Regions from separate parts of the Bacillus sp. D48C genome, predicted to be linked through region 2. Evidence: a T-box and tRNA genes for the amino acid it is inferred to sense, from the RefSeq annotation. Region 2 holds a T-box; the other holds one or more tRNA genes.

Region 1 (12,111 bases), on a different contig from region 2:
CAACTTTGTCGCCTACGTTGATAAGCCATTGTGAAATAGTTCCTTCGGTAATAGATTCTGCAAGCTCAGGTACTTTAATTTCGATCATTTTAAATGTCCTCCCCTTATTTGCCTAACGGTGTGTTTTTTCTTCTTTTGTCTTCGGTAATCTCCATTTGTTAGCCTGGCCTTGGGCAGAATATCTGCCCAGGGAACAAGCTAGAAACCTTCATTATTACTTTTTAGTTGCTGAAAACTTCAATTTCTTGTTTATCTTGACGGAAGTTATACTTCACATCTAAAGCGTGTGCAACAATTAGTTCTTGCTCGGCTTTGTGAGCGAATGGATCGCCGCCAGATGGACTAGAGCGATCAGGACGTCCAATGTAACCTGTTTTCACTTTATCTCCAGCAAGTTCGAACAGAATTGGAGCCATGTAATGCCATGCGCCCATATTACGAGGTTCTTCTTGAACCCAAATGATTTCTTCTAAGTTTTTAAATCGTTTAATAATAGATTGAACTTTCTCAGCAGGGAATGGGTACAATTGCTCGATACGAACGACATGAACTTCGTCTAAGTTGTACTCATGTTTACCAGACTCGATTTCTGCTGCTAAGTCAATCGCCATTTTACCTGTGCTTAAAACAAGACGTTTTACTTTATTTGGTTTCGTGCCAAGGTTTTCTTGTTCTAAAGCAGGTTGGAAACGTCCTTCGCTTAACTGACTAGCAGTTGAAAGCGTAAGTGGGTGACGTAATAAACTCTTCGGCGTCATCAGTACTAATGGTCGAACAGCTTCTGTTCCTAAGATAGATGCTTGACGACGCAGGATATGGAAGTACTGTGCCGCGCTCGTTAAGTTTGCAACTGTCCAGTTATTCTCAGCAGCTAACTGTAAGAAACGCTCTGGACGTGCACTAGAGTGCTCTGGTCCTTGCCCTTCATAACCGTGTGGTAATAGAAGAACTAAACCAGATTTTTGACCCCATTTTGCTCTTCCAGCTGAAACATATTGATCAAATAATGCTTGCGCAGTATTTGAAAAGTCACCATATTGCGCTTCCCACATAACAAGAGTTTCTGGAGCGAATACGTTATAACCATATTCGTAACCAACAACAGCAGCCTCTGATAACGGACTGTTATGAACAGAGAATGATGCATTAATGTTTGGTAAGCGATGTAATGGTGAATATGTTTCATTTGTATCAGTATCGTGTAATACGATATGACGGTGCGCAAATGTACCACGCTGTGAATCTTGACCAGTTAAACGAATTGGCGTACCTTCTTGTAAAATAGAAGCGAATGCTAATGACTCAGCAAGTGCCCATTCAATTTTACCGTTCTCTTCTAAAGCATCTTTACGGCGCTCAAGAATTTTCTTCACTTTCGGATATACGTTAAAGCCTTCTGGCCAAGATAGTAGACCTTCATTAATTGCACGAAGTGAGTCAATCTCAACACCAGTATCAATTGGTTGAATGCCTTTTGCAACAACATCTGGCACTTTAACGTGAATTGTTGCATCGCTCGTATCAGCTGGCGGTACTTGTGCATAATCGGATTTTAATTGTTCTTGCGTAAACTGAGTAATTGTTTCAACCTCATCTGCATTTAGAACACCAGCAGCTTGTAATTGATCTGCATAAATTGCTCTTACAGTTGGGTGATTTTTAATTTTTTTGTACACTTGTGGTTGCGTAACCGCTGGGTCATCCATTTCGTTATGACCATATCGACGGTAACCGATTAAATCGATTAAGAAGTCTTTTTTGAACAACATGCGATATTGAATCGCAAGGTTAGCAGCTGCAAGACAAGCTTCTGGATCATCAGCGTTCACGTGAACAATCGGAATATCGAAACCTTTTGCAAGGTCACTTGAATATTTCGTAGAACGAGAATCATAGCTATCAGTTGTAAAACCAACTGCATTGTTTGCGATAACATGAATCGTTCCGCCTGTTTGATACGCGTTCAATCTGCTTAAGTTGAGCGTTTCAGATACAATACCTTGACCAGGGAATGCAGCATCACCATGAACTAAAATTACGAATGATTTTGAAATATCTTGATCTGGAAGACCAGATTTTTTACGATTCTCTTGAGCAGCACGTGCGAAACCTTCTACTACAGGATTCACGAACTCAAGATGACTCGGGTTATTTGCTAATGTCACGCGAGTGCTAACTTCTTCGTTACTAACGACTTGTTCTCTACCTAGGTGGTATTTTACGTCGCCAGTCCAGCCAGAATTGGCTACTGCGCCTTCTATTTTTGCATGTTTGAACTCAGCAAACATGTGACTATATGGTTTTTCTAATACGTGAGCAAGTACGCTTAGACGACCGCGGTGAGCCATACCAATCATGACATCCTCTACACCGTTCTTAGCACCTTCTAGAACAATTTCATCTAAAACAGGCACAAGCATATCAACGCCCTCGATAGAGAAACGTTTTTGCCCAACGAATGTTTTATGCAAGAATTGCTCGAAACCTTCAACAGCTGTTAAACGTTTTAAAAGAGCAGTTCGTTTTTTATTTGATAGTGGTTGACGCAATGAATTTGATTCCACCATTTGATGCAACCACGTGCGTTCTTCACTATCTTGTATATGAGAAAATTCATAAGCTAAAGATTTTGTATAAACGTCTTTTAATCTATGAATTACATCAAGTGCAGTGTGAATACCTTCTGGTGCATCTTGCCATACTGTTTTCGCTGGAATCGCTTTCAAGTCAGCATCGCTCAGTTCGTTCATTGCTTTCTCAAGAAGAGATTGTCCATTTGCAGCATCTTCCATCGGGTTGATGTGAGCCAACGTGTGCCCGAAAGAACGAATCTGCTCAACAAGTTGAACGACTTTAAGAATTTTTTCAATGTTACCTGTGTTTTGAGGAGAAAAATGTGTTGCTGTGTTGTCCCCTGTTACGACATCATCTTGAAACGAAGGAGCTCCAAAAATTTCAAAAAGCTCTTGTAATTCCGGATCAACAGAACCTGCTCCAGTTACGTAAAGATCATACTGTTCAATCACATAACCAAGGTTCGGACCGTGGAACTTGGCCCAAGGGTTTGTCGTTGTATTCTTCCTCGTCATTTGTTTAAACCTCCCAATGCATATAATCCTTTTCCATACAAAAGGTGCATTTTGCTCTTTTCAATAATTGATGAACCAATAATCAATGTAAATGTTTTCTTTACTCTTATGTTATTACAATAATTTACATAATACCAAACACTATTACTTATCTGTTTTGTAAAAAAACATTCACAATAACTTATCACCCAAGTTAATCTTTCACTTTATAAAGTAATTTTACAGAAAAATGGGGTGGATATATTTGGTATACCTACATTGAAAACTAGAATTGTTACATGTAAATATAAGTATAATCATTGGAATGTTTTGATAAAAGTTGATTCGAATTATGTATATTGAAATAATAAGCGCTTTCATAGATATTATACAACAATATAACGGAATATAGTATAAAAAATAAAAAATTATGAATTTACCATAAACTTTATTTCGATAGTGTTAAATATCGAAAGGAAAATGAAGGATTTCTACAAAAAAAGTGGTTAAACATAAAAAATGCTTTATAACCCGTTAGTTTCTATAAATATGCCAAAAAACACCGTAAAACAAATAACACATTGCATCTAATAAAGCAGAGAATGAAATATTTTAAAAGGATAAAACAAATATGAAGATATTAAATTTTTAAAAAAGTGAGGAGGAAATATAGTAACGATTACATACAGTGTTCCATGTTTTATTACAAAATAGACGTGCTGAAATCGAACAAGTTTCTTCTATATAAATAGAACGAAAACTGATTGAAATAAATGTAAAGGAACCTTGACGTAAAGTTTACTTTACATATATACTCGATATATGGAAGGAGGGAGAAATTTCCTTGGAAAATAAAATGGTCGAATACCGAAAGAAATTTGGACTATCTCAAGAAAAGTTGGCTGAGAAACTTGGAGTTTCCAGACAAACCATCATTTCAATTGAAAAGGGGAAATACGATCCATCACTTCCGTTAGCATTTGAAATAGCAAAAACATTTCAAACAACGATAGAACATGTATTTATTTATGAAGGAAAAGAAGAGGGGGAATAGGGATGAATTATTCACAAAAGTACTTTGTAATTATGGGGATTATTTTTCTATTTATGAGTGGATTTATGATATTAACAGGTATAATGACGCATTCTGCACCGCCAGCTATAACGTATCCATTGCTTGGGATGATGATTATGAGTTTCTGTCTAAGCTACTTGCACCCGCAATTTAAAGAAAAAGACGAGCGAATGAAACTTATTCGTTATAAAGGAATGTTTGTAACCTTTTTTGCATTAACAGCATATTATCTTCTTTTCTCTATCGGCTTAAACTTAAAAATACTTACACTATCTGCTACTGAATTATTGAATATACTTATGGCACTTACGATGAGTACCGTCTTTATCTCATTTGTTGTTTTGGCAAAAAGATATTAAGATGGAAGAGAGAAAGGAAGATTAACATATGCAAATGATGTATGCTTTTGGCATTGGGCTTGTATTATTTTTAGCCGTATTCTTATTTATTCGTAAAGATGTTCAAGGTGGGACATTAACGAAGCGAGGATTTTATAAATTAATCGGCTGTTTAGTTGTTATGCTTATAGCGATTATTGTAATGATCGTATTAATTAATCAGTCACTATAGAATGTAAAAACGGAATTTTACTTCGGTAAGGTTTTTCTTTATTATTAAACCTGAAAATTACCGCTAAATCCATTTACTGTAAATAAATTGTGTTATATAATCCAATGAACTGATAGATAAGGAGTGTAGTATATGAATAAAAAAACTATCTTCTATTTATTAACTTGTATACTACTTGTAGCTAGTACTACTTATATAATATGTAACAAAAGAGAACAAGTGCCACCTATATTAGTATGGGACGAACAAGAATACTATGTTACGAATGAACCTGCCAAAGTAGAAGAAGTTGGGCAAAAACTTGGCGAAGTAACAAAGAAAATTAAAACAAGTAAAAACCCTACTAAAAATAGAGAATCTAATACATTACAAGAGAAAACAGAAGTGTTTACAATGATTGAGGAAGAAAAAAGTGAATATCCGCCTTTAATCATAAAGGAAGCTTATAGTGATGAATATAGGGTAGTGAGGCCGATGTTGAAGCAAGTATTATGATGAAAAGGGGATTCATATGCAGAAAGAAACTGCGTATCTATGGTTGTTAAGAAAAACTTTTTCCTTTGCTTTATTTTGCCTCCTATCGGTGCATTTTACATTGTAATGAATAGAGGGGCACTACAAAAGAGAGACTTCATTTTATATTTATTATTTGCTGCTATTAATATATCACTTTGGTTATCGCTTATGATCTTTGATCGGACTATATGGATGGTAGTAGGGAACAGAAAATGTGGTTCATTTGTGCTACGGATACAGATTGATAGAAGAGAGGCCTTGTAGGAATGCTGCAAGGCTCTTTATATTTTTGGGAATTAATAGAAAATTAATCATATAAATGCTATACTAAAAAATGTTTGTAATGTCAGTTTCATAATATTGTATGATACTGACTTACTAGAAAAGATAATGAGGAGAATGAGCGTGCAAAAGATAAAGAGATTATTGCTATTAATGATGGTAGTAGGATTAACAGCGGTTGTTTTAGCAGGGTGTGCAAATCCGAAAGATACTACAGAAGAATTTTTAACAGCGATACAAAAAGGTGATGTAGAAAATGCTCGTACATTTGTTGAGAGTGACAAGGAATTTAATAAACTAAATGAAAAAACAGATGATGCTGAGGCAAAAGCAATGCTAAGTGCAATTACAAAGAACTTTAAATTTGAAAAGCTAGAAGAAGTATCGAAAAAGGATGACAAAGCAGAAGTGAAAGTGAAAATTACATCTGTTGATCTATCTGTTGCTGTAACAAAAGCAGTGGGAGAAGTTATGCCAATGGCCTTCGCTAGCGCATTTAGCGAAGACAAAGAACAATCTGAAAAAGCGATTGAAAAAACAATGACCTCAACTATCATCAAAAACTTAACGGATAAAGATGCAGCAATGGCAACTCGCGAAGTTACATTGAACTTAAAGAAAGACAAAGATGGCGACTATAAAATCGTTGCTGACGATAACTTGAAAGAAGTATTGTTTGCCAATGCAAAGTCTTTGGAGAAGATGTTTGGTGGGAAGTGATTGAATTAGATAAAAAAGAGACACCATATCACATAGAAGGTTGATATGGTGTCTCTTTTTTATGAACCTGGAGAGGTTTGAACTCACGAAATTAATTATATAAATTAGATATTATGTTTTTTTGAATTCAAGACATAAAGCTAGTTGTAACAGAGGAGGTACTGTATTCTATGTTTTCTTATGCGGATCCTGTAACGTAGAAAGGTAAAATTTCTGGACCAGATTTTAATTAGTGTTCCTTCAGCTTTAATGAGGAGGTGTACGAAGATGTTGTGACTATGCCTGCTGGATACTATTAATTGTGAAGTTAAATAAGACAACAATTTATTAGCGGAAGATTAGTTAGTTTAAGTATCAGATTTAGGTGTTTAACAGGGGTACTAATTAATTTCAGTTCTTCCATGAAAAATTATAGAAAAAGTATGGATAAACAAATTCTTGTTTTAAGTGAATTTTGTAAATGTGGGGGCTGCTTTAAATAAAGATGGTCAAACACTATGTAAATAATTGAGAGTATTAAAATATGCAGAATTGCATATTAAATATTTAAAATCTTATGCTAACCTTATAATGCGAAATATAACATTTGTTGGTAATGATTCATTTTTGAAAGATAAAAAATGAATCATTACAGTGGTATACAATTCACTGTCCTATAGCATAAACGATAATAACGAAAGCTATTTGAAGTCCTTTGAAGGAAATAAGTTATTAAAAAAGATTCCATATAGAAAATTTGTTGAAATTTCAGATGTAACAAATGTCATTTTATTTTTAATGTCTGATAAAAGCGATGCCATTAGAGGGCAAAATATTGTGGTTGACTATGGATATACAATTGTATAAATAAATCATCTTGGGATTTAAGGGTGTGGATAATGAGTTTACTAATTAAAGATTTAACAAAGAAATTTGACGAGCATGTTGCAGTGAATAATTTGAATATCGAGATACCAAAAGGTGAAATATTTGGATTCTTGGGCGGGAATGGAGCAGGTAAAACGACTACATTTCGAATGATACTTGGACTTTTATCGAAATCAAGTGGGACCATTTCATGGAATGGTAAACCTATAAATTATGGTGTTACAGATAAAATTGGGTATTTACCAGAAGAACGTGGTCTTTATGCGAAAATGACTGTCAAAGAACAAGTTAACTTTTTTGCAAAACTAAAGAACATGAAAAGTAAAGATGCAGAAAAAGAACTTCACTATTGGCTGGAGCGTTTTAATATTACTGAGCATCTGAACAAAAAGGTAGGAGAACTTTCTAAAGGGAATCAGCAAAAAATCCAGCTGATAACAGCGATTATACATAAGCCTGAACTCTTAATTTTAGATGAACCATTTAGTGGTTTAGACCCAGTAAATGTTGAAATGTTAAAAGACGCTGTTCTTGATATGCAAAAACAAGGGTCGTCAATTCTTTTTAGTTCACATCGTATGGAACATGTGGAAGAGTTATGCCAACACATTTGTATTATGCACAAAGGTGTACCTGTTGTTCAGGGTGACATTGCCAAAATTAAAAGTGATTTTGGTAAAAAGAACGTTGTAATCGTTGGCGATCATGACTTTGACCATTTGAAAGAAATAAAAGGTGTAGAAAGTATGAAGAAACGTAAAAATGCAGTTACTCTTAAAATTTCATATGAAGAAGTGTCACATGTTTTATTTAAAGAGATAACAAAATTAGGGTATGTTAAAAAGTTTGCAGTAGAAGAGCCTACATTAAATGATATCTTTATTGCGAAAGTAGGTGCACAAAATGAGTAGTTTCTGGACAATTTTTTTACAAAACTATAAATCTAAAGTGAAATCAAAATCATATTTTGCTATTACAATAATAGTTTCTATGTTAATTATAGGATTGATGAATTTTGACAAGATTTATAACTTGTTTGTAGGTAACGAGGACGATCAAGTTGTTGTTGTAACAGAAAAAGAAGAATTATATTCAACCATTCATCAAGTGTTTAAAAATGTCGATAGTAAGATACAAGTTAAACGTAGCACGGATAAACAAAAAGCAGAATCAGGTGTTAAAAATGGTGATTATACATATGCAATCGTTGTAGAGGAATTGAATAATAAACAATTAAAGGCTACGTATATAACTGAGACGGATGTAAATCAGCAAGATGTTAGCAAGGTTCAAACGATTTTATCTCAAATACAATCTTCTAACTTCGCCCAGCAATTGAATCTATCGCAAGATGAATTAAAGGTGTTAACAACGCCAGTAGAAATTCATACCAAAACGGTTTCAGATAAGGTTAAAGATGGAGAACATACTGAGGGTGTAGGGATTTTAATTAATGTCTTTATCATGCTAAATTATCTAATGATATTAATGTATGCTGCACAATTAGCAACAGATGTTGCAACAGAGAAATCTTCTCGTGTTATGGAGTTAGTTGTTTCAAGTATTTCGCCTACCAAACATTTATATGCGAAGCTATTCTCGACATTATTGGCTGGTATTACGCAAATCATAATTTGGGGCTTGGTCGCAACTGTTGGATATAAAACAGCAATTAATGATTCGAAAAATGATATTTTAAATAGTATTGATTTAAATTCTGTTGCTCCAACTCTAGTGTTTTATGGGATTCTATTCTTCACATTAGGATTCTTATTATATGGCTCATTATCTTGTCTATTTGGCTCTATCATTACGCGTATAGAGGAATCTTCTCAAGCTGTTATGCCGCTGATGTTTATGTTACTTGCTGCTTTGTATATTGCAATTTATGGAATGTCAAATCCAAGCAGCATGGTTGTTACCATTACTAGTTATGTACCTTTCTTTACTCCTATAGTTATGCTTGTACGAATTGGATTCCTTAATATCCCAGTATGGGAGATTGCGCTAGCATTAGGGATTCTAATCGCAACAATATGTATAATGATTGGTTTAACGAGTCGTGTTTACCGCGGTGGCGTATTAATATATGGTAAAGGTGCATTTAGTAATATCAAAAAGGCAATCAAGTTAGGGCAAAAATAGGATTCGTCTATTCATTTTTAAACTTAAATTTACAAAGATCTGCATAGTTAAACTGTGTAGATCTTTTTTGTTGAGAAATTTATATAAATAAATATAAAAATTGCCGTATTAGGCTATTTTTCAAAGAGAATTTTAAAAAGCTCTCAAAAGAGAGTAAAGAATCGAGTTCTAGCGAACAACGCAGAGCGATGATTAATATAATTTATGTCTTTCTCCAAAATGGAGAAAAGAAGTAGGGAAAAAATTTAGTTTTAATAATAATCATTTATTTGCTACATAAAGAAAACCCCTTGACTATCAAGGGGTTTTTCATATGATCCCGGAGAGGATCGAACTCACGACCTCCACCCTGTCAAGGTGGCGCTCTCCCTGCTGAGCTACGGGAGAAACGTTGATTTAAAGGTATTTTTACGGGTTTGTATAAACGGAATTCTATTAAAAAAGCAGTGATTTTTGCAAGTTCTGTGACCATTTGTGACCACAAAATTATGTGCTTAGCTGTCTGTATAATGGTAAGGGGAATGAGGAGACTCATTCCTTTTTGATGTAGAGGGGGGAGAATTTCCACAATTAGAGGAGGACTTGTGGAGAGAATAGGCATAGGGTGGTTCAGACACAGGGTATGGAAATGTTGAGTGTCCGAGAAGGAAATATGAGAGCGTGGAAGCTGAAAAAGAAACTTGACAATAGAAGGACAGAAGTCGAAGAGATTTTAAATCTTGTTGATAATAAGAATCAATTAACATCAAAAGTTGATAAGCTAGGAAAAGATGTTGGGGCTAAGAAAGTCAAGATTGATATGATTTACATTCTAATAAAAAACATTTAAACTGTATAAATGAATTAATTAATAATAGATGCAAAAAGGAGAATTATCGTGAAAACAAAAAAATGGACAATTTGGGGAATTATCTTTTACATCCATTCAGCAGTATTACTTTTCTTAGGATTTGATAGACTCGGAGGATATCAAAATTCTGAAACATATACCGATTCGAATAAATATGCCTACGTAGGTGGAGATGCGTATAATTATATTATCAATACAAATGTACTTACAGGTTTCTTTGTACTTAGTGCGTCATTCTTTGTAGCAGGTACAATGTTAATCGCAACTGGTTCAATTCTAAGAGCTATCAAGGCAAAGTAAGTGGAGAACAAATACTTGAACCGCCAATAACACCATATAATTAAAAATGGATTTCCTTCGGGAGGTCTTTTTCTATCTCTACCTTTGTTTCTACGAAGCAGGACATGACTTACGGGATAGTACAGATTCAACTCTCTGCTCATTATAAGGAGAAGAATGAAGCCTCTAGAATTGTCTGCTAAAGGGTTTTTCCAACGAGAGATTATTGAAAATGTAAGTAGAGGTTAGTAAGAAGGAATGGTTATGTGACCATTTGTTGCCACAAAATTATGTGCTTAGCTGTCTGTATAATTGTAAGAGAAAGTTGTTTTGCTATCGGGAACTATACTAATTTTCGATGGAACTTTTGCTTTAGTAAGGATTGTTACAGTAGAACTTGAGAAAAGAAAAAGAACCACGATGCCGACCAAGCTGATGGTTCTTCTTCTGATTCCAAATAATTGAATTAGATAAACTACCACAATGCTGTAAATAGTTGTACGCAGAACTCGATGTTAGCGCATCGAGTTCTTTTTATTATGTGCCAATTGTATCATTAATATAATATTCTTAAAAGAAGGTGGGAAAATCAATCTTCTTTGTTGATATAGGATAGTATACTGCTACATTATTGCGTCTCTCTTACTTATGAAAAGAGGGAGGCTCTTATCACACAACATTTAATGAAATATTGCTTTTATTAGTTACTGGGATTAGGAAATCTCACAGCACTTTTTAGTATCTGGTTCAGTAGCCATATGCTTAGATATAGACAGGAAGAAGCTAGTTGTAAGGGGGTTATTTTGTTATAGTAGAAGATAGACAGCCTATTCAATAACATGCATGGATATAGATGTAATTCAAACGGAGGAAAGAACATGGAGAAATTAACATTACAACAATTGGAATCTCATTTATGGGAATCTGCGAACATATTGCGAGGAAGTATTGATTCCTCTGATTATAAAAATTACATATTTGGTTTACTGTTCCTAAAGCGCTTAAATGATGTATTTGTAGAAACAGCAAAACGTATTGAAGAAGAGGAACAAGATGACTACGGATGGTATGACCGTGATGAGCATCAGTTCTTCGTTCCAGAAGGTGCAAGGTGGGAAGATATTCGTTCAAAAACGCAAGACATTGGTAACTCTATTAACAAAGCATTCGAACAACTAGAAGAAGAGAACGTATCGTTACAAGGGGTACTAGCAACAATCGATTTTAACGATAAAGAGAAGCTATCTGACAACCTTTTACTGCAATTGATGCAGCACTTTTCCAAAATTGATTTGAGCAATGCAAGTTTGTCCGAGCCTGACATGCTTGGTCGTGCATATGAGTATCTGATTAAGAAGTTCGCAGATGATGCAGGTAAAAAAGGTGGAGAGTTCTATACACCTAGTAAGGTAGTAGAACTTATTGTAAAGCTAATTAAGCCAGAAGAAGGCATGCGTGTATGTGACCCTACTGCAGGTTCTGGTGGTATGCTTATCCAAGCGGTTGACTGCATCAAAGAAAAAGATGGAAACCCACGAAATCTGGTCCTACATGGGCAGGAAAGAAATCTTAATACATGGGCAATTTGTAAAATGAATCTCTTGTTACATGGATTAAGTGACCATCGTATTGAAAAGGGAGATACGATTCGTGACCCGAAACTCACGGAAGAAGGTGAACTTATTTTATATGACCGTGTTATTGCCAACCCTCCATTCAGCTTAAAGAATTGGGGACGT
Region 2 (12,111 bases):
GGCTTTTGGAATACACGTTCTACAACACCGACAGTGTCTTTAACAAACTGCTCTGGCCATGTTAAACTGTTCCGTTCTTTCAATGAGATTCCAATCAATGCCACGAGAAGAATAATACTAACTAACAAAACAATTAATCTTTTGTTTAAGAAAAACTGTGGCACGTTCACACCCTCTTAATTTCACTGATTTTTATTTTGCAATATTATCGAGCAGCAGTTTTGAAAAGATCGATATTGTCTAATGCTTTACCTGTTCCAATTGCTACGCAATCTAATGGGTCTTCTGCAACAAGAACTGGCATTTTTGTTTCTTCACTAATTACTTTATCTAAATTACGTAGTAATGCCCCGCCACCTGTTAATACAATACCGCGGTCCATAATATCAGCTGCTAATTCAGGTGGAGTTTTTTCTAGTGTATTTTTAACTGATTCTACAATCGCATCTACTGTATCTTTTAATGCATCTGCAATTTCTTCTGGCTGAATTAGTACTGTTTTTGGTAAACCACTTACTAAATCACGACCGCGAATTTCCATAGGCTCGATACCTTCTGGCTCGCCTGCAGAACCGATTTCTAATTTTAATGCTTCAGCTGTTCTTTCACCGATCATTAAGTTATAGCTTTTCTTAATGTACTGAATGATTGAATCGTCCATATCATCACCAGCAACACGAACTGACTGACTTGTTACAATACCTCCTAAAGAAATAATTGCAACTTCTGTTGTACCACCACCGATATCAACTACCATACTACCAGTTGGTTCCCAAACAGGTAAGTTTGCACCAATTGCTGCTGCAAATGGCTCTTCGATAGGATAAGCATCACGAGCACCCGCTTGACGAGTCGCATCGATTACTGCACGTCTTTCTACAGCTGTAATACCAGATGGTACACATACCATTACATACGGCTTACGTGAGAAGAAACCGTTTGATTTTTGAGCTTGTTGAATGTAATATTTCATCATTGTTGCAGTTGTTTCATAATCAGCAATTACACCGTCTTTCATCGGGCGAAGTGCCACAACGTTCCCTGGTGTACGACCAATCATTTGTTTTGCGTCGCTACCTACAGCAACGATTTGTTTCGTATCAGTTTGTAACGCAACTACTGAAGGTTCACGTAAAACTACACCTTTTCCTTTTACATATACAAGCGTGTTCGCAGTTCCTAAGTCTATTCCAAGATCGCGAGTAAATCCACCAAATCCAAACATATTATTTATCTTCCTTTCTTGTTTTCACGGACTCATTTTTTCTTACTTTATATTATAAAAACAGTACGTTTTTTATATCTTTATCCTTTTTGTAGATAAATTTCTACAAAAAACTCATAAATCACATTATAAAACAAAATAAGTAAAAAGCATAGTCTTAAATATGACCTTTTTCCTTTAAACTCACGAATTTATGGTCACCTATTATAATATGATCTAGCACTTCAATTCCGATAATCTGGCCGCATTCTACTAAACGTTTTGTTACTTCAATATCTTCACGGCTCGGCGTGGGATCTCCTGAGGGATGGTTATGAAGACATATAATAGAGGCTGCTGCACGACGGAAGGCTTCTTTAAAAACTTCCCTGGGGTGTACAATTGACGTGTTTAAACTTCCAATAAAAATCGTTTGCCTATGTAGAACTTGATTTTTTGTATTTAAATATAAACAAACAAAATGCTCTTGTTGTAAAAAACGCATTTCTTCCATCATGTATTTCGCACAATCTTCTGGACTTCGAATACTATATCTATTTTGATATTCTAAACGCACCATTCTTCTGCCTAGTTCAAAGGCTGCCATAAGTTGCGATGCCTTTGAAATCCCAATACCATGTATACTAATTAGCTCTTCTAATGTTGCATCTTTCAACATACGTAAGCCATCAAATTGGTGTAAAATTTTATCTGATAACTTTAACACTGTTTCTTCTTTAGAACCTGTTCTGAGTAATACTGCGAGAAGCTCTCGATTTGATAAACTTCCGGCACCTTCTAACAATAAACGCTCCCGTGGCTGTTCTTCTCTTACAACATCACGAATACCGTTCATCTCTCCACTCCTTTATTTGTTCTCTCAAAGAAAACCCCATGCAATTTTACGCATGGGTTACATCAATATCAAATTGTTTTAATTCCCTAACGAGACGTGCAATTGGTAAGCCAACTACACTATAGTAGTCCCCTTGAATATTTTGAACGAAAATAGATCCTTTACCTTGAATCCCATAACTACCGGCTTTATCAAGAGGTTCTTTCGACGTGACGTATGTATCAATTTCCTCTTCTGTTAGCTCCCAAAACGTAACTTCTGTACGCTCATAAAAAGTAACCGTTTTTTCTTTTGATATAATCGCAACACCTGTATACACTTCATGTGTTTTCCCTGATAGTAATTGTAACATCTCTTTCGCCTCATCCTCATTAGAAGGCTTACCAAGAATACGCGACTCATATGTAACAATTGTATCTGCACCTAACACAATGTGATCACTATTATTTTCTGCCACCGCTGATGCTTTTTGCAAGGCAAGCGACATTACAATATCAGAAGGCGATGAATATGCACCAATTGTTTCCTCTACTTCACTTACAACGATTTCAAATGGTATGCTAGCTAACTCAAGCAATTCCTTCCTCCGAGGTGATCCTGAAGCTAAAATTATTTTTTTCATATTTTCTCCTTCCTTTCTCACATGAAGCAGAACAATTTATATCAATCGTATCAAAGGAATAGTTTGTCCACAAATGAAAGAAATATTAATTTCTCTAACTAAAATAACAATTCTTTATTGCATACGATTATATTCCTGTCATAGAGAAAGCACTTTGCTCTAAATTCAAAAGAAAAGAAAGAAGTACATGTACTTCTTTCTTACTCATTTTATTATCCTATCATTTCACTTTCTACGAAACAATTTTTTCATACGAAAGTAGGCCATCAATAATAACTTGATTTAATTTCACCAAAGATTCCTTATCCATTTTCCCATCTTTTACTGTTTGTACAGCTACCGACGTATACATATACAGTTTCTTTGCTTCTTCTTGCTTCATACTTTTCCCCTCTTTTTCAATCGCTTTCCATTCTTTTTCAATCGCTTCTATATCTTTTGCGCTGCTTTTTCCACCAACTTGTACACTAGAAGCATATTTTGCTAAATGAGTGTATAATGGCTGCACTTTTGCTAAAAATGTTCCTACTTCTTTATCATCTTTCAGCAACGCTTTATCTGTTATATCCCAGTTCTTTTTTAAAACGGAGACACCATCATTTTTATACTGAGTCATTAATTGATTTATAGCCTGTTCATCGCTAGCAATACCAACAACTATTGCATACTTATCCCCGCTCGGTCTCAAAGCTCCAATGCCCCCATTGCCTTTCCATTCTTCAAGAGCTGCTCGTCCCTTTTCTTCAGAAGAATAAAGCCCCCCTTGAACAAAAAATAATTTCATCGGATCCAATGACGCTCCTGCCTGTGCTTTTTGTTTTTCTTCTTTTGGTTCTGATGTTTGTCCTGCCGTTCCACCCACCTTTGATTCTCCATTCCCAGTCGGCTTGGAAGCTGTTACTTCACTTCCTCCTGTCGTTCCTTGTCCGGTGAGTAAATGAAGCATCCCCATTCCAAACGCCGTACCGATAATAATTGCGGTTGCAACGATTGCAATTAATGTATTACTCCACTTCTTTCGGTATTTTTCCACAGACATCGATTTCGCTTTTTGAAACGGAACAACATTTCTCGGTCGTTCACCTTCTACTACCATCCATTCAAATTCATCTTTCTTCTTTTCCTCATACTTCGCTTCTGTTCCATTCACTTTCACTGAGATCGTTCGTGATTGCTTGTCCATACACTCACACCTCACCTCTTATCGTTGTCCGCATCATATCATATTCCTTTCACAAAAAAACGAGATATTTGTCAGAGAAATTCGCCAAATAACCCTATATATTTATCTTATATGTATGCTTTTGACTTCATTTGTAGAACAAAAAACTAGATAGCAAAGACTATCTAGTTTTTCTCGCGAATATATTTTCGAACTTCAGAAATGAAATAAAGAGAACCTGTTATGATGAAAACATCATTTTCTCCTATCATTTCAACTTTTGTATCAATTGCCTCTTTCCAATTTTCAAAAACTAATTTTGATTCTTTTTGTGAATATGATGCAAGTTTATCAGCAGAGATAGCACGATCAAAGGCGAATGTTGTAAAAATAATTTCATCTGCAATGGTTTCTAATTGGCCTACCATGTTATGCAATTGTTTATCACCAAGGGCAGTAAATAAAACTATTACATTTTTATCTTTGTAATGCGCTTCTACTGTTTTCACAAGGCTTTCAATACCTTCTGGATTATGGGCACCATCTATAATAATATCCGGGTTACTTTGCAGCTTTTCAAAGCGCCCAATCCAATACGCTTCCCGTAATCCCGTTCTTATTTCCTCTTCCTCAATTAAAAATGATAGATATGTTTTTACATACATGACTGCCATAAGTGCTAGCGCTGCATTTCCTACTTGATGAATGCCTTTCATTGAGATTTGCAAATCTTCAAATGCGGCAAAAGGACAAGTAAAATCAAACTCTTCCCCATCTTCTTTAGACTGCTTATGTAACGCTGTAAAATGCTTGTCAAGTTCGTATAGGTTTGCATGGTTTTCCTTTGCAACATTTTGAATGACTTCCAAAGCTTCTTCGTCCTGCACACCAGTAATTACCGGCACACCAGATTTAATAATCCCCGCCTTTTCATATGCAATTTCTCCTAGTGTATTCCCTAAAATATGCATATGATCGTGACCGATATTCGTAATAATCGTGAGAACAGGGTGTATAACATTAGTAGAATCAAAACGTCCACCAAGCCCTGTTTCAAATAAAACAACATCACAGAAATTGACTTTACCGAAATAACAAATTGCCATAACAGTAATAATTTCAAACTCCGTCGCTTCCCCTAAATCCGTCTCATCTAGTTTTTCCACGACTTGTTTTACCATCTTTACAAGTTCAGTAATCTCTTCATCTGCAATTGGTGTCCCATTCACACTAATGCGTTCATTAAATGTTTCGATATAAGGAGAGGTGAACGTTCCTACCTTATATTTCGCGCCTTCTAACATGTAGCGCATATATGTTAACGTTGAACCTTTTCCATTTGTACCAGCAAGATGAACACATTTTATATGACGCTCTGGATTTCCGAGTTCTTCTAGCATCCATCTCATTCTTTCTAATCCTGGCTTAATTCCAAATTTCAATCGGCTATGAATCCATCCTATCGCTTCTTCGTATGTATGTATCACGTATGCTTTTCCCCTTTCAAAAGACAACTTTCATAGTTCTATTATACGCAAAGAAAAGAGACTCACCAATATAGTGAGTCTCTAAAAACATTTTTACTTTTCAAGATCTACTAGACGTTGACGAACTGCTTCGCGTTTTTCTAGGTAATCTTGCTCTTTCGCACGCTCTCCTTCAATAACTGCCGCAGGAGCTTTCGCTACGAAACCTTGGTTAGAAAGTTTCTTCTGTACACGTTCTACTTCTTTATCGAACTTCTCAAGTTCTTTCTCAAGACGAGCTCTCTCTTCATCAAGATTGATAAGATCAGCTAATGGTAAGAATAACTCTGCACCTGATACGATTGCAGTCATTGCTTTTTCTGGCGCTTGTAAATCCGTTTGAATTGTTAATTCGCTTGGATTACAGAAACGCTCAATGTAAGAGCTGTTTTTCGTAAGTTGAGCAAGTACAGCCTCATCTTTTGCTTTAATTTGCATTTGAACTTTTTTGCTCATTGGCGTATTTACTTCTGCACGGATGTTACGAACAGAGCGAATGATATCAACTAGAAGGTGCATTTCTGCCGCAGCTTCCGTATCTTGTAAATCCTCGCGAACTGTTGGCCACGCAGCTACTGTAATAGATTCGCCTTCATGTGGTAAATGTTGCCAAATTTTTTCTGTTACGAATGGCATGAATGGATGTAATAGACGCATTGTTTGGTCTAATACGTAAGCTAAAATAGAACGAGTTGTTTTCTTAGCTGCTTCATCTTCACCGTATAGTGGAAGCTTCGCCATTTCAATGTACCAGTCACAGAAATCGTCCCAAATGAAGTTGTATAATGAACGTCCAGCTTCACCGAACTCATATTTATCCATGTTACGTGTCACACTTTCGATTGTTTCGTTTAAGCGAGTTAAGATCCACTTATCTGCAACTGATTTTTCACCAGTTAAATCGATTTCTTCATACTTCATATCATCCATGTTCATTAATACGAAGCGTGATGCATTCCAAATTTTATTAATGAAGTTCCAAGTAGATTCTACTTTCTCCATGCTGAAGCGTAAATCTTGACCTGGTGCACTTCCTGTTGATAAGAAATAGCGCATTGCATCTGCACCGTACTTCTCGATAACATCCATTGGGTCAATACCGTTACCAAGAGATTTACTCATCTTACGACCTTGCTCATCACGAACTAAACCGTGAATTAATACATCTTTAAATGGACGCTCGCCTGTAAACTCTAAACCTTGGAAAATCATACGAGATACCCAGAAGAAGATGATGTCATAACCAGTTACTAATGCATCTGTTGAATAGTAGCGCTTAAAGTCTGCTGAATCTTCATCCGGCCAACCAAGTGTTGAGAACGGCCATAGCGCTGAACTGAACCATGTATCCAGTACGTCATTATCTTGATTCCAGTTTTCAATATCTGCTGGTGCTTCTGTACCTACGTATACCTCACCAGTTTCTTTATGATACCAAGCTGGAATACGGTGTCCCCACCATAATTGACGAGAAATACACCAGTCATGAATGTTTTCCATCCAGCGTAAGTATGTGTTTTCAAAACGCTCTGGTACGAACGTTACTTTTTCTTCTTCTTTTTGTTGAAGTGCTACTGCTTTTTCTGCAAGTGGAGCCATTTTTACGAACCATTGTGTTGATAAGTAAGGCTCAACTACTGCACCGCTACGCTCACTATGACCTACTGAATGCATATGAGGCTCGATTTCTACTAATACGCCAGCCTCTTGTAAGTCTTTCACTAATGCTTTACGGCATTCGAAACGATCCATACCGTTATACTTACCAGCTTTTTCGTTCATCGATCCATCTTCATTCATTACTAAGATGCGTGGTAAGTCATGACGGTTACCTACTTCAAAATCATTCGGGTCATGAGCTGGTGTAATTTTTACAACACCTGTTCCGAAGTCTTTTTCTACGTACTCATCAGCAATAATCGGAATCTCACGGCCTACAATTGGAAGTGTAACTGTTTTTCCGATTAAATGTTTGTAACGATCGTCTTCTGGATGAACTGCTACTGCTGTATCACCAAGCATCGTTTCTGGACGAGTTGTCGCAAGACGAATGTGGCCAGAACCATCTGTTAACGGATAGTTCATATGGTAGAATGCACCTTGAACTTCTTTATGAATTACTTCAATATCAGAAAGAGCTGTGCGTGTTGCTGGATCCCAGTTGATGATATATTCACCACGGTAAATTAAGCCTTTTTCGTATAATTGAACGAATACTTTATTAACCGCATCTGATAAACCTTTGTCTAATGTGAAGCGTTCACGAGAATAGTCTAGTCCTAAACCAACTTTCCCCCATTGTTGACGAATGTGAGAAGCGTACTCTTCTTTCCACTCCCAAGCTTTTTCAAGGAATTTTTCACGGCCAAGATCGTAACGTGAAATACCTTCTTCACGAAGTTTTCCTTCTACTTTCGCTTGTGTTGCGATACCAGCATGGTCCATTCCTGGAAGCCATAGTACATCGTATCCTTGCATACGCTTCGTACGAGTTAAAATATCTTGAAGAGTTGTATCCCAAGCATGACCTAAGTGTAACTTACCAGTTACGTTCGGAGGTGGAATTACAATTGTATACGGTTGTTTCTTCTCGTCTCCTGTTGCTTCAAAATATTTGCCTTCAAGCCACCATTGATAAAGGCCTTCTTCAACGGACATATGATCATATTTAGTTGGTAAATTCTTTTCCGTGTTTGACATTATTTTCCCTCCTTAAAATAAAAAATGTCCCTCATCCAAAAAGGACGAGGGACATCGCGGTACCACCTTTATTTACAAACAAATTCATAATTTGCTTATACTCTTAATTTGATAACGGACAAATCCGTCTTTTCCTAATAAGAACTATTCCGTTCAGAAAAGATGCTCCAGGGCTACCTTCTAACATAACTATCTAGAGAATCTCCCAGCTAATGATTCTCCTCTCTGAAGACGTTTCATGTTATACTCTTCCCCTTCAAGGCATTTATATGATTGTTAATTATTATATACAATAGTGTAAAAAACGAAACCTTATTCGTCAAGATAAATTTAAGTCTATGAATTTTCAGGCGCACAAAAAAGATAAGTAGCATTCTCTACTTATCTTCTTTATCTCGCTATTTGCGGGCAGTAAGATCCCTACATCAAAATTCAGCTGAAGCAAAGAAGTTAGGCGGGAGCCCCGCTGATTAAAGTTTTACTTTACCCGTTCCCTTGCTGGGCAGCTTGTAATTGTGATAGGAAATATTCTATATTGCTAACGAGCCAATGCGATTGTTGCAAACTCTTTACTTCCAGCAATTCATTTTCCTCGTTGCGATTATCTTTTCTTTTTCTATACGAACCGATTTGTCGAATAAATTGTGATGGGTACGTCATATAAGCAAACATGAGAAGTTGCTCTTCTTTCGTAAACGGAAAATTTTTTTGATACATTTGAAACCATTCAAACCGATCACTTCTTGCGATCGGATATGTGTTTAAAGACCGTGAATAAAAACCTACTATATCTTGCACAGGCGTTGCAAACTTCGATTTTTCCAAACTAATAAAATAGCCATTCCGCTCATAGTCAAATAAAAAATGATTAAGTGACACGTTACCATGTACAAAAGTAATACGCGTTTTATCTTTTTCTTTCATCGCATCGTTCCACTCATTTAATTGCTTCGTTGCAAATTCACGCGCTCTCATTACATGATGATAGTACGTACAATATTGCAATTCAAGCGGGGACATATACCATTTTGATTCAGATTCTACGAGAAACTCTTCTAACATCTCACCATCATTTTCCCAGCGATTGGATATAGTTGTATAATGTTTTTCTAAATCTTCTTCCGTATACGTTTCTTCCTTCACAGTTTTTTGATGCAACGTTCCGAGTGTCTGAAACATTTTATGGTATTGATCATTGTCCTCACCATTTCCTTCTGCACGTTCTAACCAAGGCATTAAATAATAATTATACGTCCCGTCACTTAAAATATAATTTCCATCCGTCGCATGGTATATAGGTACATAATTTGAAAAACCTTTCTCCTTCAAATATTGAATATGATGCAGAAAGTTATTCCGCTCTAACTTTCTGCCTTCTATTTTCTTAAGTGCATATGGACCTTGATTCGTATAAATTTTCATTACATTTCCGTGCTCTTCCATATGCTGCGTATCCAATCTATATTGCCTCACGATAGGTTCATAGTGATTTCGCAATTCAATATCCATACGAATAACCCTTTCTATTCAAAACATAACTTCTTTATTTCGCCTTTACTCTTGAAACGGGAATATAAATAATTTGCCCCGTATTTAAAAATATATCTTCTGTTTGATTGACACGGTACAAATTTTGTACCGATGTTTCATAACGGTCTGCAATAGATTCAATTGTATCCCCTTCTTGTACGAAATACATTCTTAACTTTGTAAATTCCTCTTCCGGTTCTTTCGTAAATAGTTTTGTTAAATAAAGCGCATTTTCATCTCGCTGTGAGTACTCTTCTTCTTGTTCTTCCTGCTTTTTCGCTTTTTCTTTCTTGAAATCTTTTCGTCCGAACAATTCAAATTGCGGCGTTGTTTCTTGCTCCTCTTCACGTTCCACAAATTCATGTTCTTCTATTTTCTCTTCTTCTAATTCCTGCTCTTTTCTTTCCTCTAATTGGAACGGTTCAAATGCGTAATCTTCCCACTCATCTGATTCCTTGTATGTTGGTTCTTCTACATGGGGCGCCGGTCTATTCTCATCCTCTTGCGCTGAATCTTCTTCTAAATCAGCATACACCGTTTCTTCTTCATCCTCGCTTCTCTCTTCATCACATAAACCAGTAATAGATATATCCGCTAATAATTGTAAGCAACCATTTTCCTTTAATTCATAATCAAATTCCTCAATTGATACATATAGTTCTTCAATTACTTTCACGCGATTTCTCGGAATTGATATTTCAAGCGGAAAGGAATGAACAAGTTCATTAACCCCATCTTCCCTTGTTTCTACATAATCAATTGACTTTGCTGGCGATAGTTCTCTTAGTGAATACGCCGAATCATCTTGCCTTGCAACATACTCTCCCGTTAAATCTAATTGCCCTCTCACGATTACTTCATGATCAAGCTCTTCTATCTCAACGTCTGGATCTAACGAAATTGACAAAAGTTCATCGACTTCCTGTCCCTTTTGGAACCAAACAGATTCTTTTAATGAAAATCGTAACGAATGATCTGCAGCCACTTCTTTTCCCCCTCCCAAACTATATGTCATTACAGATTTATGTAGGGAAAGCTTACTTTATGAATAAAAAAAATCGCTCCCCTTATGGAGAGCGATTTTTCTCTAATACATTATTTTAATTTTGACATTGCAATTTCAGCCGCTGCAATTGTCGCCTCAATATCTGCGTCACTATGTGCTGTCGATAAGAATAAACCTTCGAATTGAGATGGTGGCAAGAATACACCTTGTTCTACCATTTCACGATAGTAAGCCGCAAAGAACTCTAAGTTTGAAGATTTTGCTGCATCGTAATTAATAACGGGCTCATCTGTAAAGAAAATACCAATCATAGAACCTGCACGATTAATATGATGTGGAATGCCATGTTTTTCAGCTGCTTTACGTAATCCAGCTTCTAACATTTCAGCTTTACGCTCAAATTCTACATACGATTCTGGCGTTAACTGTACTAACGTTTCATAACCTGCTGCCATTGCAAGTGGGTTACCTGATAAAGTACCAGCTTGATAAATCGGTCCGCTTGGCGCAATTTGGCGCATAATTTCTGCTTTACCACCGTACGCTCCTACTGGTAAGCCACCACCGATTACTTTACCTAAACAAGTTAAATCAGGTGTTACACCGTAGTAACCTTGTCCACAGTTATAAGCAACACGGAATCCTGTCATTACTTCATCAAAAATAAGCAGTGCACCGTTTTGTTCTGTTACTTCACGAAGTCCCTCTAAAAATCCTGGTTGCGGAGGAACAACACCCATATTCCCTGCCACTGGTTCTACAATTACACAAGCAATATCATCACCGAATTGTTCAAAAGCGTATTTCACACTTTCTAAATCATTATAAGCTACTGTAATCGTATTTTTCGCTACACCTTCTGGTACGCCAGGGCTATCTGGTAAACCTAGAGTCGCCACACCAGAACCAGCTTTAATTAATAACGAATCACCATGACCGTGGTAACAACCGATGAATTTCAAGATTTTATTACGGCCTGTATAACCACGAGCTAAACGTAGTGCACTCATTGTCGCTTCTGTTCCAGAGTTAACCATGCGGACAATTTCAATCGATGGTACACGCTCAATAACAAGTTTCGCTAATTTATTTTCGATTTCTGTCGGTGCACCGAAGCTTGTACCTCTTTCAGCAACAGATTTTAACGCTTCAACAACACGATCATTTGCATGCCCATGAATTAAAGGCCCCCATGATAATACGTAGTCGATGTATTCATTTCCATCAATATCATATACTTTAGAGCCTTTACCACGCTCCATAAACAACGGATTCATCCCAACAGACTTAAAGGCACGAACTGGGCTATTTACGCCACCAGGCATTAAATCTCGCGCCTCTTCAAACGCTGCAATTGACTTATCAAACTTTTTCATTATTTAACGCCTCCTTCTTGCAACCATTTTGCTGCATCTTTCGCATGATACGTAATAATTAAGTCTGCTCCTGCACGTTTCATGCTAATTAATTTTTCAAGCACAACTTCTTTTTCATTAATCCAACCA

The links. The T-box of region 2 lies ahead of ACLBXA_RS02170 (valine--tRNA ligase). A T-box ahead of a tRNA ligase gene usually reads a tRNA of that ligase, here a tRNA-Val.
Region 1: it has a tRNA-Val gene. The T-box ahead of ACLBXA_RS02170 (valine--tRNA ligase) is inferred to sense a tRNA for this amino acid. The anticodon was not compared.

Annotation. Positions count from the first base shown of each region.
Region 1 is NZ_JBKFAQ010000005.1:67,361-79,471, forward strand. It holds gene odhB (2-oxoglutarate dehydrogenase complex dihydrolipoyllysine-residue succinyltransferase) at 1-88, opposite strand, end outside; gene odhA (2-oxoglutarate dehydrogenase E1 component) at 222-3,089, opposite strand; gene ACLBXA_RS14480 (helix-turn-helix transcriptional regulator) at 3,913-4,122, shown strand; gene ACLBXA_RS14485 (hypothetical protein) at 4,125-4,502, shown strand; gene ACLBXA_RS14490 (DUF3976 domain-containing protein) at 4,531-4,713, shown strand; gene ACLBXA_RS14495 (hypothetical protein) at 4,846-5,208, shown strand; partial or broken gene ACLBXA_RS14500 (hypothetical protein) at 5,225-5,493, shown strand; gene ACLBXA_RS14505 (hypothetical protein) at 5,635-6,231, shown strand; gene ACLBXA_RS14510 (SDR family oxidoreductase) at 6,865-7,077, shown strand; gene ACLBXA_RS14515 (ABC transporter ATP-binding protein) at 7,110-8,009, shown strand; gene ACLBXA_RS14520 (ABC transporter permease) at 8,002-9,243, shown strand; tRNA gene ACLBXA_RS14525 (tRNA-Val) at 9,558-9,628, opposite strand; gene ACLBXA_RS14530 (hypothetical protein) at 9,866-10,072, shown strand; gene ACLBXA_RS14535 (hypothetical protein) at 10,121-10,393, shown strand; gene ACLBXA_RS14540 (type I restriction-modification system subunit M) at 11,251-12,111, shown strand, end outside.
Region 2 is NZ_JBKFAQ010000001.1:396,013-408,123, reverse strand. It holds gene mreC (rod shape-determining protein MreC) at 1-164, opposite strand, end outside; gene mreB (cell shape-determining protein MreB) at 206-1,225, opposite strand; gene radC (RadC family protein) at 1,383-2,060, opposite strand; gene ACLBXA_RS02185 (Maf family protein) at 2,107-2,682, opposite strand; gene ACLBXA_RS02180 (hypothetical protein) at 2,915-3,865, opposite strand; gene ACLBXA_RS02175 (bifunctional folylpolyglutamate synthase/dihydrofolate synthase) at 4,030-5,331, opposite strand; gene ACLBXA_RS02170 (valine--tRNA ligase) at 5,425-8,070, opposite strand; T-box leader at 8,108-8,339, opposite strand; gene ysxE (spore coat protein YsxE) at 8,554-9,579, opposite strand; gene spoVID (stage VI sporulation protein D) at 9,614-10,585, opposite strand; gene hemL (glutamate-1-semialdehyde 2,1-aminomutase) at 10,696-11,982, opposite strand; gene hemB (porphobilinogen synthase) at 11,982-12,111, opposite strand, start outside.